3 regions of the Paenibacillus sp. FSL H3-0310 genome follow, and region 2 is predicted to be linked to each of the others. Evidence: riboswitches for the same ligand, from Rfam matches in the RefSeq annotation. Region 2 holds a riboswitch; each other region holds the start of a gene.
What was found. A riboswitch is a leader RNA that binds a small molecule or an ion and turns the genes downstream of it on or off. The one in region 2 is predicted to bind cyclic di-AMP.
Positions count from the first base shown of each region.

Region 1: it holds a riboswitch for cyclic di-AMP, as region 2 does, so the genes downstream of both, MHH63_RS16950 (KamA family radical SAM protein) here and MHH63_RS11625 (APC family permease) in region 2, are expected to answer to the same signal.
Region 3: it holds a riboswitch for cyclic di-AMP, as region 2 does, so the genes downstream of both, MHH63_RS02385 (TrkH family potassium uptake protein) here and MHH63_RS11625 (APC family permease) in region 2, are expected to answer to the same signal.

Region 1 is NZ_JBBODC010000001.1:3,723,040-3,727,832, reverse strand. It holds gene MHH63_RS16960 (DinB family protein) at 1-214, opposite strand, end outside; gene MHH63_RS16955 (helix-turn-helix transcriptional regulator) at 297-1,208, opposite strand; gene MHH63_RS16950 (KamA family radical SAM protein) at 1,351-2,526, opposite strand; cyclic di-AMP (ydaO/yuaA leader) riboswitch at 2,658-2,801, opposite strand; gene MHH63_RS16945 (AraC family transcriptional regulator) at 2,850-4,517, opposite strand; gene MHH63_RS16940 (ABC transporter substrate-binding protein) at 4,657-4,793, opposite strand, start outside.
Region 2 is NZ_JBBODC010000001.1:2,557,174-2,561,966, forward strand. It holds gene MHH63_RS11615 (DsbA family protein) at 158-910, shown strand; gene MHH63_RS11620 (disulfide oxidoreductase) at 907-1,371, shown strand; cyclic di-AMP (ydaO/yuaA leader) riboswitch at 1,566-1,725, shown strand; gene MHH63_RS11625 (APC family permease) at 1,849-3,666, shown strand; gene MHH63_RS11630 (iron-hydroxamate ABC transporter substrate-binding protein) at 3,870-4,793, shown strand, end outside.
Region 3 is NZ_JBBODC010000001.1:493,788-498,580, forward strand. It holds gene uvrC (excinuclease ABC subunit UvrC) at 1-1,071, shown strand, start outside; gene MHH63_RS02380 (CPBP family intramembrane glutamic endopeptidase) at 1,160-2,836, opposite strand; cyclic di-AMP (ydaO/yuaA leader) riboswitch at 3,159-3,336, shown strand; gene MHH63_RS02385 (TrkH family potassium uptake protein) at 3,399-4,757, shown strand; gene MHH63_RS02390 (potassium channel family protein) at 4,771-4,793, shown strand, end outside.

The sequences.
Region 1 (4,793 bases), 1.2 Mb from region 2:
TTTGTTGAAAAGCCTCAGGCATGGCAGTGCCCGTTAAAACAAGATACCACATCGTATCAACCGCATAGATATGGCTAAGGGCATGAGCGATGGTGGGAAATGAGCTGTTCACTTCTTGACTTAGCACAGAAGCCGGGAGTTCCTTTATTCTCCCCAGGATAGTTTGGTTTGCCCATGTGTGGTATTTAAACATTTCTACTGGATAATTTGTCATTCGTATGGTCTCCTTTTGAATTGTCATGGATTTGTTTTTGTTACTGTTGTTAATATAAAAGAAGAAGTATGACATCAGACTGTCATACTTCTTCATAAAGTTTGAGTGTGTTTTGAAGCTGCTCTTTTAAAATACCTCGCAATGCAGGGGGTTCGAGGACTTCGGCCCCGCTGCCGAAACTCAGCAGAATGGACCAAAGCCAACGAGCTTCCAATGGCTTATACACAGGAATTCGCATCGTCATGCTTTTATCGGAATGAAATTCCTTGTCGACTTGATGAAACTGATCCAAAGCTTCTGCCAAAGCCTCAGGGCCCACCCGGATTACTATTTCCTCCACCTGATCTGCCCTGTTTGAACAGCCAGCCTCTTTGGGTACTTCATGTTGTGATTGAAAGGTATCCTGCGTCAGGAACAAATTCAGCATCCGGGAAAGACGAAACTCCCGATAATCCTGCCGTGCCCGGCAATAACCATAGATGTACCAGTTGCTATATTTAAAATGAAGCTTTACTGGTTCCATTTCACGGGTTGTACGTTCATTTTTTACACTGATGTAATCAAAACGGACAACATTTCGTTCTGCTATAGCCGCACGTAAAAGAGGTAGTGCGTCAGGATCCGTACGCCGGGTTTCAAGATCCACCGCGAGACTAGAGGTCTGTGGCTCCGTTCCAATCGTTTGCAGCCGTTCAATGGTTCCTTGCGCATGCTCATCTTCAAACACGGAAGAGAGACTGTTAAGTACAGTAATCAGAGAAGTGACATCATAGGAACGGAGCAGGCTTTTATCCATTTTATATCCGTCCATGATGCCATATCCACCTTTAGTTCCCTGATACGATACGACCGGGATACCAGCGGCACAAATCACATCAATATCCCTATAGATTGTTCGCTGGGAAACCTGAAACTCTTCAGCCAGCTTGGAGGCAGATAAAACTTCATGGTTCAATAGCTTGTAGATCATAGAAATCAATCGTTCCAATTTCATATGTGTATTCCCACCCATTAGTCCATTTCGTGTTACAGCGTGATTATATCATAGATTTTTTCGGGCTAATTTTGGGAGGGAGGAGTTTTGTTGTTGGTGATGAAGAAATATCCTATGACAGAGTCTGACAGAGCTGATTAATCTATTTACAGATTAAATCCGCAGGCTCGCCTGATAAATCATTAACAGAAATAATAGCATCGTTTTTTTTCACAGGTGGGGTCCAATATTGCTCATTCCCAGGCAGGTCATCGAACCATTCGGCGTCCTTTGGACAATCTAGAATCATAAATTTTCCGTACTCCTGATCTCTGGATTGATGGTATTTGAGATAGGCTTTCCCGTTATCAATGGCGAGAATTTCTATTTTTCCTGAGGTGTGGCTCATGGATAAGCGTACTCTTTTGCCAAGTCCTGAGGTTCTGGCTTTGGCTTCTTCTACAATTTGATAGACTTGCTCGAGCGGTAATACGAAATCCCGGTTTCCGGCAACGGGCCGGTTCACAAAGAAATAGTAGGGTGTAACGCCAGCCCATGAAAGCCGGTCCAATAGTTCCCCTAAAATAACGGGATCATCGTTGATGCCTTTGAGGATGGGAGTCTGATTTACGACAATTGCCCCTGCGTTGTGGAGAGCTTTAAATGCTTTTTTGGCTTCAGGTGTGATTTCACGAGGATGATTGATGTGCGCCATAACATAGATTCGTTTGTCTTCGGTAGAGTAAGTACGAATCAGCTCCAGCAGCTCTTCGTCTTCAGAGATCCGCATCGGATTAAATACGGGTATCTTCGAACCTAGTCTAATGATTTTAACATGCTCAATGCTTCTTAGATTTTCAATAATGGATCTTAGCTTCGGTGTGGAGAGAATTAAACTGTCCCCGCCCGTAAGAAGTACGTTGTTAATCTCCGGATTCTTTGCGATATACTCCAAGCCCGGAGAGACATCAGCCATCGCCTCTTTCACGTCATTTCGAAACAGACGCTTACGGAAACAGTAGCGGCAATAAGCCCCGCAGACCTCGGATACAATCAGTAGTGCAGTGGTTCTATACTTGTGCTGACAACCAGGTACCACATAATTCGTGTCCTCATCGGAGGCGTCCCAGCGCCCATACTCCAGCAGTTCACCTTCGTTAGGAATAACCAGCTTACGGATGGGATCATCTGGATCATCCCAGTTAATCAAAGACAGATAGTAGTCATTTACACGAAAAACAAATTTGTCTGTAATTTCTTTCAGATTCTCTTTTTCCAGCTCAGACAACATAGCTATTTTGTTAATATCCGTGAAGTACTTTACCTTTTGCACGTACATCTCTCCTTTGTCTCGTAGTGTGAGAAATGAGGGAGCCTTAGTGTCAAAGGCCAATCTACTGCCAGCAGGGTCCAAAAAAGCACAAAAAGAGACCCTTAGCAAGGGTCTCTGGTTATGTAAATAACATGAAAAGCAGACCCATCCACTGCTGACGAGGTTAGCTGACGGACTCGGGTAAGATGGTACCCTACATTCTAATGCTCAATGATTCGCCCCAATTAACTGGTTCCCCCGCTTTTCAACTGTAAAAGTTGGAAATTAAGCGTAGATAAAGTATACCCTATGAAGTTTTGAAAAGTCAAAAGAGAATCCTAGATTCACCCTCAATTGCTAGCGCTACTTCCGCCGAGTAGTTTAGGCAACAGCGTTAGCAGCTTCTCCCGGGTTAACGCATCACTAGAGTTCCATTTGCTTCCGTCGAGCAGATAAACATGTCCCTGACGTACTGCCGGGAGAGTGTTCCAAAGTGAGCTGTCTAGTAATCGTTCCATCGCAGCTCGCGAGTCTTTGCGTTCCGGAATGAACATGAAGATATGATCTCCGGCGTAGGCAGGCAGTCGTATTGGATCAACTTCGGCGAACCCTAACTCTTCGTCCAATATGGCTTGGATCTCTTCGGTCGGTTGTAAACCAAATGGGGCATAAAGCGCAGTGGAGAATCCGGACATTCCCATAGCATATAGATGATCTCCATGATCATAGACCAAAGCAGAGGCGGTTTCTCCAACTTGGAGAGTTGTCGAGTAAAGCTGCTGCCACATGGCAGCGTTTTTGATTGTGAATGACTCCAGCCATGCTTCGGCTTCGCGCTGTTTACCTAGCCAACTGCCTAATGTCCGCATTCGGTTGTCGAGAGGCGCAAATGAATCAAAGGTGAGTGTCGGAGCGATACCAGAAACTGCTCTGTAGGCTCTTTCATCACTATTTGCCAAAATGATCAAATCTGGGTTTAGGGAAGCGGTTAACTGCGGGTCCAGTGGAAACCCGACGTTGGCGAGCTTCTTAAGCCGATGTTTATAGACGCTGTTCCGGGCGAACGCTTCATCTCCACCGATAGGCTTTACACCTAACGCGAGAAGGTCGCCAAGTGTCTCGCCATGATAGACAATACGTTTCGCTCGTTCAGGAATTTCCACCTCATGACCCGTCCAATCCTTGACGGTAAGCTTACGACCTTGCTGATGTGCATATTGTCCGGGTGTAACGCCGGTTTTTTGCCGAAAGCGGCGGCTGAAATAGTATTCATCCGAGAAGCCGACCAGTCTGGCGATTTCCCGCAGTGGTTCAGTCGATTCCTGCAGGAATCGTTTGGAATGATTAATACGCAGATCCGTCAGGTATTCAAGCGGCTTTTTACCCGTAAGCTGCTGAAAGATCGGTGTATATTGCCAGATTGATATTCCCGCCAGTTCAGCTAACTGCTTCACGGTGATACTCTCTGTATAATGCTCCTGAATGAATGTTATGGTCATTTCTACGGATTCCGTAGGACTTGGCAGGTGTTTGGAAGGGTAATTATGCTCAAAAAGTAGCAGCAGCAATTCTTGGAATTTTAATTGTCGCTTAAATTGTTGTACATCATCGGTGTTATTCCTGTTCATGAGCAGGTCTTCGACTAGTCGGATTACCTTGGTGAACGGGTGCACAATTAACTCCCGTCTGCCGGAAAGCAGCTCTCCAGAATATCGTTTAGGATGCTCGGTTGTATAGATTGCTGTAAAGGTGATGAGGTAATAATACAACGTCAGCTCCTGGTTGTCCGTACTATAGGAGATTCCAGGAGATAGTAGATAACATTTATCCGTACTTAGTATCACGCTTTGATCATCGAGGTTCAATTGTCCGTTCCCTCCAGTAAATATGAGAAGGGTATAGTCCTGGTTTGTACGCGTTATAGAGCTTGAATCGGCAGCTTGAATCATCAGTTCGGCCTCGTTTAGCTGAAATAGCAGAGAGTGGAGTGGGGGGCAGGACGATGATGTATGCAGCATGGGTTCAGCCTCCGTTCATTTGGTGAGAATGATTATCAATGAATTCATTGTATATAAAAAAAAGAAGCATATCAACAGCTGTTGACATGCTTCTTGCAGTTTTTTATCAGCCTTGTGTTAAACTCTTCATCACAGAAGGTTATTTCATATTCAATAGCTGTGGAATTTCGCCAAGCAGCCATTCTCTTGTTGTCGCATCACTTGAAGTCTTCATGATGTCTTGTGTATAGACATAACCGTTCTTGACGGCAGGAAGGCTCTTCCAGATAGGGCTCT
Region 2 (4,793 bases):
ATTATATATTTTTAAAATAAGAGCAGCGTTTCTCCTTTTGGAGTTACGCTGTTTTTTTTGACCATACTGTTTGCCAAAAAGAGATTAATAATTATATAATTTTAAATGTATATGATAAAAACTACATTAGTCCCTAGAGGACAGAAAGGAATTCTCCTTGAGTAAACCTAAAAAAAGTCCAAATGTTCCCCAGTTGAGCAAACAAGAGAAACGACGGGTAGAACAGGAGCAACAGAAGCAGAAAACGAGAATTTTAGTTATTAGTTCAATAGCTGTAGTAGTTATCATTTTTGTTGGATTGTTTATGTTAGCTTCGAAAGATGCAGCAAAGAATGTCTCTACAGGAGAACCGGTAGAATTCAATTACAGTGAGCTACCTAGGATTGGTAATGAGGATGCACCTGTTAAGCTTGTTGAATTTGGTGATTTCAAATGTCCAGCTTGTTCCCAATTTGCTGGCTCCATGAAACCGAAAATTGTTCAAGATTTTGTCAACGAGGGAAAAGCAGCTCTTTACTTTGTAAATATGGCTTTCGTTGGTCCTGACTCTGAGACAGCTTCACTAGCTGCATTGTCTGTATACCATCAGAATAAGGATGAATTCTGGAAGTTCTATGATGCTGTGTATGCGCAGCAAGGGGATGAGAGCGTGGAATGGGCGACTGAGGATTTCTTGGTAAGCCTTGCTGAAAAAGAGAAATTAGCGATCGATTACGATCTGTTGCGTAAAGACATCCAAGAGAAAACTTATGCAGATGAGCTGAAGAAAGACATTCAGTTGGCAACTGACTCAGGCGTGACAACTACGCCTTCGCTCTACATTAATGGAGTGAAAACGGCTGAACCTTTCGATATTGAAGCGATTACATCTGAAATTAACACCGCCGCAAAAGCAGTGGAGGCAAAGTGACAAAATTCCTATCTTTTTGCAAGCGTAACTGCCTCTATCTGGCCTGGTTCGTCTCTTTGGTTGCTGTAGCTGGTAGCTTGTATTTAAGTGAAGTCTTGAAGTATGAACCTTGTAAGCTTTGCTGGTTTCAGCGGATTTTTATGTATCCGCAGTTATTTTTGTTGGGAATTGCCACTTTCCGTGGAGATAAGCGCATCATTCCTTATGTGCTTCCATTAAGTTTGATTGGTGGCAGTATCTCAATCTATCATTATGCGGAACAGAAGATTCCAGCGTTAAGTAAAGTTCTACCTTGTACAGTTGGTGTTCCTTGTAATAAAGATTACTTGAACTACTTCGGATTTATAACGATTCCTTTGTTAGCTTTAATCGCTTTTGCTCTAATAAGTCTCCTTCTTTGGTATGGACGTAGGGAAGAAGAAGTGATTGAAGTAGATGCTGAGGAGAGCTTAGGATTTTAGTTTTTACTTTGGAAGGTACAAAAAAGCTGAAAAGGTATTAAAATCACGGGCTAGAGGGATAATTGAAGATAATGAAAGAGAGCATCCAATAAGACGCTATATTTGAGCTTATTGGATGTTTTTTCATTCTTTTTTCATTTTTTTCAACGCTTTACTGTAGGCACTTTGTAGACTAATATTAGACCTTGTGAGAAGTTGAATATGCGCTGAATTTTCTTAGGAAAAACGGGGGAACCAAACTTGGCATTCATGCCAATGGGGTGAATCGGAACCGGGTCGAACAGACCTCTACCGTAGGGCTATAACCACAGCCCGAATCCGCCAGCTAACCTCGTAAGCAAGGTGGGAAAATGACCATGCATAAGCATGCGGATCATTTCCGTATGCTTATTTTGTGTCTGCATTTATGAAATCCACCGATGAAAACAGCGCACGGAAATTCCGTTTCAGCTCCCAAAGAAAGGAACTGTATCCACCATGGTAAGCAAGGTAAAACGACTATTGATCGGACGTCCGATGAAGTCGAATGAACTCGATCATGAAAAGTTATCCAAGGTTAAAGCACTGGCTGTTCTGTCTTCTGATGCGCTCTCGTCTGTAGCCTACGGAACGGAACAAATTCTGATTGTACTAGTGGCTGCCGGGTTTACTGCCATCTGGTATTCCCTGCCAATTGCATTAGCCGTATTGGGCCTGCTGGCCATCCTGATTTTATCCTATCGGCAGACGATTTTTGCTTATCCGCAAGGAGGCGGAGCTTATATCGTAGCCAAGAGTAATCTTGGTATTCCGACAGGGCTGCTCGCTGGGGGTTCATTATTGGTGGATTACATTCTTACCGTAGCGGTTAGTGCCTCGGCAGGGACGGATGCGATCACATCGGCTTTTCCAAGTCTTCATAATCATACTGTTCTCATCGCTGTATCTGTTATCGTTTTATTAACAATCATTAATCTTCGCGGAGTGACTGAATCGGCTTCATTTATCGCAATTCCAGTGTATTTGTTTGTGGTTTCGATTGTTGTTCTGATTATCTCCGGTATCGTTAAATATGCAATGGGTGGCGCGCATGCGAATGTTCCTGAAATAGGCAGCGCCGTATCTAATGTAAGTTTGTTTCTACTATTAAAAGCGTTTAGCTCTGGTTGTTCAGCCCTAACGGGGGTTGAGGCCGTATCTAATGCGATCCCAAACTTTAAGGCACCGGCTGAGAAAAATGCAGCCAAGACGCTAATGATCATGGGACTTATCCTTGGCTTTATGTTTACCGGAATCACTGTGCTGGCATATTGGTATGGTATTGTGCCAGATGAAAAGGCTACGGTTGTCTCTCAGATCGCTGAATCGACCTTTGGCCGTGGCGGATTGTACTTTTTCATTCAAGGGATTACAGCAGTGATTTTGTTCTTGGCAGCTAATACAGCATATTCAGCGTTTCCGCTGCTCGCCTTTATGTTTGCAAAAGATAAATATCTGCCACATGCATTTATGGTCCGTGGTGACCGCCTGGGCTTCTCAAACGGCATTATTTTTCTAGGAGTTATGTCTATCATACTTGTGACTGCATTCCATGGGAATACGGAAGGTTTGATTCCACTATATGCGGTAGGCGTGTTCATTCCTTTTACCTTATCCCAACTGGGGATGATGGTGCATTGGATCAAAACAAGACCCGCTGGATGGGTGAAAAGATTTGTAGTAAATACCATCGGTATGCTGACTACATTGACGATTACGCTTATATTTATCATTACTAAATTCTCGAGCGTATGGATGGCATTCATTTTCTTACCTGCTGTAATGTTCGTGTTCCACCGTATTCATAAGCATTATTTGAATACTGCGGATCAACTGCGTATATGTCCGGCTACTGATAAACCTGTAATTAAAGGAAGTACTGTAGTTGTTCCTGTTGCAGGGGTTACACGTGCTGTATTACATTCCATCAGCTATGCGAAGTCTCTAACAGATAATGTTGTTGCTGTGTATGTAGGCTTTGATGAAGAAGACATTCATAAGATGGAGCAACGGTGGGAGGAATGGAATCCAGGTGTACGCCTGATTGTTCTTCGTTCCAGATATCGTAGTATCATTCGTCCGTTAGTGAAGTTTATCGATACGGTAGAGTGGAAGACCGCTGCGACGGATCACATCACGATTCTGATTCCACAGTTTATTACCAAACATTGGTGGCAAGCCGTGCTTCATAATCAGACCAGCTTTTTAATCCGCTCGTATCTAATGAATCAAAAGGACGTTGTAGTAGCGACTGTCCCGTATCATTTAAATAAATAAGTAGAAGATTAAAGATGAGGTTATATCCGGAACGTTCGGAATATAACCTCTTTTGTATTTTATATGAAGGAAATTGTTGCAAATCCACAGAATTTGAAATTTATATGTTGACACAGAGAATGAGAATCAATATCATTTAAAAGTGAAGCAGAGGTAAAGGTCACCTTTGAATATCAAAGCAGTTACATATAGGAGGGTTTTTAATGTTTTGGCTTAACAGAAAAAGATCAGGAAGCATGAAAGTGACGATGAGCGGACTAATAGTGATGACGCTAATACTTTCCGCTTGTGGTAATAATAATGCTGAAAGCTCATCAAATGCAGGAACAGCGCCTACAACAGCGCCTACAGCAGAATCTACAGAGGCACCTGCTGCACCTAAGACGTTAACAGATGCAATGGGTCATAAAGTAACGATTCCGGCTAATCCACAGCGCGTTCTGGGTTCATATTTGGAAGACTCTTTGGTAACTCTGGGTGTAACTCCAGTAGCTCAATGGTCAGTTACAAACGGCGTTCAGGATTATCTGGCCACTGAATTGAAGGATGTTCCTACAATTAGTTACGACCTTCCGTTAGAGGCTGTAACCAGCTTTGCTCCGGATCTTATTATCATCCCATCGGAGTCTTCTGTTCAGAACGGGATTTACGATCAGTTGAATAAGATTGCACCCACTTATGTAATTGGGGATGAACTAAATCAAGATTGGCGCAAATCGTTGCTCAAGATGGGTGAGATTTTGAACAAAACCCCTGAAGCAGAAAAAGCCATTAAAGATTATGATGTTAAAGCAGCGGCTGCGAAAGAACAGCTTGCAGGAGCTATTGGACAAGAGTCCGCGGCTATTTTATGGTTGGTGCAAAAAAACTTCTATATTGTAGACGAAACCCGCAGCAGTGGAGCTGTATTATATACAGACCTTGGCGTAACGCTGCCTAACTTAGTAACAGAGATCCCAGTAGGAACAAGAGCAACTTGGAATCCGATCTCACTAGAGAAGCTTTCTGAGCTGACCGCAGATCATATTTTCCTTGTAAATAGTGATAAGACTGAGGGTTTGGAGATCCTAGATAGTGCAATCTGGAAGGGCATCCCAGCTGTAAAAGCTGGAAATGTGCATGAAATG
Region 3 (4,793 bases), 2.1 Mb from region 2:
AGTGATAATCCCGCTTTGCCGCAGGAGATCCTGCTGCCGGATGTGCTCGATGAGGAATCTCTGGCTAATAAAGAGACTAAACCCGAGATCGCCATAGCTGCTCCAGCAGAAGCGGATTTACAACAGGGTGAAGATACCCCTGAATCGGCTGAAGAGGCTGAGGCACGTGCGACGGCGGCGGAGGAAGCTGCGGCAGCTGGGATCGTGGATGCCGCTGGCGGCGCCTCCATTCTGCAGGAGTGGCTGGGCATTAAGGTGCTTGTGCCACAACGCGGTCTTAAGAAGCAGATGGTTGGCATGGCTTGCCAAAATGCAAGAGTGGCTATCGACGAGAAATTCCGGCTGATTGAACGGGATGAAGAGCGTACCTCTGGAGCAGCGATCAGCTTAGGCGAGAGCTTGGGGCTTGAACGCTTGAGCCGTATTGAGGCGTTCGATAACTCGAACATTCAGGGGACTAATCCGGTCTCAGCGATGGTTGTCTTCATTGATGGTAAGCCTGCACGAAAAGAGTACCGTAAATATAAGGTTCGTACGGTGGTGGGTGCGGATGATTATGGAACGATGCGCGAGGTCATTCGGCGGCGATATGAGCGGGTATTGAAGGAGAATCTTCCGATACCGGATCTTATCGTGGTCGATGGAGGGAAAGGGCAAATCTCCTCTGCTATTGATATTCTGGAGAATGAGCTGGGATTATTCATTCCGGTCTGCGGCCTTGTTAAGGATGATAAGCATAAGACGGCTCAGCTTTTGGTTGGAGATCCGCCAGAGCCTGTCGCGCTAGCCCGGGACAGTCAGGAATTTTACCTTTTGCAGCGGATTCAGGATGAGGTCCATAGGTTCGCGATCACCTTCCACCGTGAACAGCGCGGGAAGTCCATGGTTACCTCCAAGCTGGACTCTATACCTGGTATAGGTGAGAAGCGCCGTAAAGCGCTGCTAAAGCATTTCGGATCGCTTAAGAAAATTAAAGAAGCCTCCGTGGATGATTTCCGTACACTTTCTATTGGAGAAAAGCTGGCAAAACAAATTCTTGATGCGCTCAAGGATGAAGAGCCAACCTCATAGTAATGGTGACAAAAGAAAAAGGGTATCAAAGCAGCGACTAAAGCGGCTTTGATGCCCTTTTTTAATTTCATTACGTCTTCACATTAGTTTAAATCAAAGAAGAAGGCTCCACCGGCTTAGGCTTCTGTGGTGGATTAAATCGATAGACGATGTAAGCGACTATGAACGGCATAATAATCGCGAAGATACCCGCGCCTACATTTACGCTCTCCTTCATAAAGATCAGCGTAGCGCCCATCAGGATGCTGTCAAACACGACGTGGCTGAACATGACAGCAATAAACCCGTAACGAAGGAAAATATAGCTGAACAGTAGCCCGATTACAGTCAGCTCAATGGGACGGGAGCTGATGGGATAGATCGGATATAACGTATGGCCAAACGCCCAAACCAGCGTGGTGATCAAGCAAGCGATAAAAGTGTTCCGGAACACCTTTTTCAGCATAGGAATTCCGAAAAAGCGATAAATGGCTTCCTCAGATAAACCAGCGAGCCATGCGACGATAGGCAGAAGCCAAGCATATCTCATGTTATAAGGAGATTGGGTGGCGTCTGTAGTAGACCAATTGTGCAAGGTAAACGATAATATGATGAACATAACCGTCTGCACCCCTAGCAGAACGAAAGCCCAGATGTATCCAGCCCGGATACTGTCCAACACATATTGTCCATAGCCGGGCTCTTTGGCGCGGGGCCAAGGGTTCATGCCTTCCTCTTTTCGCCATAGGCCATTACCGCCCACTAAAGAGAAGTAGAGCAAGGAGGACATCAGCAGGCTGTACAAAGCATAAATGATAAACATAATGACAGAGGTAATCTGTGCTTCTAGCCCTTCGCCCGTTGATTCAGGCAGCATATTATAGGTGCTGATCATCATGATTACAAAATAGGCTGAGCTTAGGAATACTCCACGTTTAAAGGAAGTATGCTCTCTTCTAAGAATACTGTAGACGAGTGCCAGAATTCCTAAAATCAGTGTGGGTATACCGTAACCGAATAATGTTAGCTTTTCCGCTAAAGAGGTCTGTCCTTGTACGTAGGAGGTATGCCAAGCTGGTGCAGTGAATCCGGCATTAAAGCTGGATACCTGCTCTCCACTGAAATCAAAATAATAGTGCAATAAGGATTCGCCGACCTGAACAGTACTATCCGTATACACTAGCCCATGGCTTCCTGTATTCGATTCAATTTGTAGCTTGGCAGGATTTACTTCCCATTCCTGAAGCCAAGGACGAGCAAGATTCTCCTTCTGCGCTAGAGTGAGGTCAGCTCCCTTGTCCTCTTTTGCACCAACGGAAGCGATGCCTGACCCCTCTTCGGAGGTAACTTTTGCAGCCTTTGAGAAAGCGACAATCTTACCGTTATACATATTGAGGTCAACGATGATTTGCGGCTCTTGCTCCGCTGAAGGAGTAAGCGTTGCACGAAAGACATCAAAAGGATATTTTTGATCCAATTTTTTCTTGGTGTAGTCCTCCACAAGCTTCTCGCGAGACATATAACCATAAAAGGAAGAGTCCGTCTGGTAAAGTACATTCCATTGATCGTTTGGTGCTTCGGTGTAGTTGAGCTTTTGTTCTGCGAATAATATGGCTTGATCACGGGCTTCTGCCTTGCTAATGACGGTGGTATCTTCACCTGTAGGACTACTAAGCAGTGAAGGGGAAATCTGAAACATAATAAATAGAATAAGACCGATAATGCCCGAGATGATGAGCCTCTTGGAGAGGGCACGTTGCTGTAAGGGCTGGCCGACGGGATTCATGTAACGCCTCCTTGTTATGTACTGTGACAATGTTATGTTCCATTATAGTATTAGTGCCTGGTTGGTTACAAAAAACATTATATGTTCTTTTTATGGGTAATAGAGATAGTATAGAATAGTCATGTGAATTTATACCATGAATTTTATCGTGTTCATTTCTGCACGAATGATGAGAATCGGTGTAATTGCAGGGAAAACACGGAAAAGTGATGAGAAAAGGCACTCCTTTTGATGCAGTCTCTTTAAACCGCATTTTTTCATGTGAATGAGCATTAATTGTGTCTTTGTGAATTCACTAAATAACGTATATAATTTGTATGCAATTGTATAGTAGCCGAATTTCTGGTGAAAACGGGGGAACCATAAGAAGTGATGAAAAGTGGAGTGTACACGATAAATGGCACTTTCATCAGGGGTGAATTTCGTTCTGGGAACGAATAGGGCAGCCTGCACAGTCCGAATCCGACAGCTAACCTCGTAGGCTAATTTACTGCAGGAACCAAGTCAGCATTGGTTTTCCAGTGCTTTTTTTGTTGGAATTTTTGATAAGAAGGTGAGCAAAGTGGCTTCACAGTTTCGCAGGATTTCTGAATTTAAGTTTCTGAAGCTCTCGCCACCGCAGATACTGGTGCTTGGTTTTGCATCGATCATTCTGATAGGGGCCCTGCTGCTTATGCTGCCCATCTCAAGCACAAGCGGGAATTCCGTGGAATTTATTGATGCATTATTTACTTCAACGTCGGCAACCTGTGTTACAGGGCTTGTTGTGCTGGATACCGGAACTTCGTTCACGATTTTTGGGAAAACCGTAATTATGATCCTGATCCAGATCGGCGGCTTAGGTTTTATGACCATGGCCACTCTATTTTCACTGGTGTTAAAGCGTAAAATATCTTTGCGGGACAGGCTAATCCTACAGGAAGCCATGAATCAAGGCTCTATGGAAGGAATTGTGCGACTGATCCGGAGAGTCCTCATATATTCTCTTGTCATAGAAGGCTGTGCCGCTGTGCTGCTGTCTATTCGCTGGGCTTTTGATATGCCGTTGGGAAAAGCGATTTATTATGGCATATTTCATGCGGTGTCTATGTTTAATAATGCGGGGTTCGATATTTTTGGGGATTTTCGCAGTTTAACTGATTATGTATATGATCCGCTTGTGAATATTATTGTGATGTTTCTGATTGTCTCCGGCGGGATTGGTTTTATTGTAATGTCAGATCTGGTGGAGTTTCGGGTAACCCGCAGGCTGTCTCTACATAGTAAAGTTGTCCTGTCCACCAGTACAGGGCTGATTCTGATCGGAGCTTTGGTTATTTTTATATTTGAGTTTACTAACACTCGTACCCTGGGTTCACTGAATTTCGGCGGTAAAATATTATCGGCCTTCTTTCAATCCGTGTCTCCCCGTACGGCTGGCGCGAACACAGTAGATATTGCTGGACTTCGGCAGGCTACACAATTTTTTATAGTGATTCTTATGTTTATTGGTGCTTCTCCGGGCTCAACGGGCGGGGGGATTAAGACAACAACCTTTACGATGATGATTGGTGCTGTAATTGCTATGCTGCGTGGACGGGAAGATGTTGTGTTGTTCCGTTATCGGCTGGCTCAAGAGCGCATCTACAAGGCATTAACGATCACGCTGCTGGCTTTGTTGTTAATCGCCTCTGTGTCGATGATACTCTCCACAACTGAAGACAGTAATTTCTTGGCAATCTTGTTTGAGACGACCTCCGCCTTTGCTACGGTAGGACTGACTATGGGGCTAACTCCGGAACTGTCAGCGATCGGTAAGATTCTACTCTGTCTGACGATGTTTGCAGGTCGGCTAGGTCCACTAACCTTAGCGTATGCACTCGGTCCCAAACAGGGTAAACCACTGTATAAGTATCCGGAAGGTAAAATAATTATTGGATAGGAGTTAATTAGAAATGAAAGCACAGCAATTTGTAGT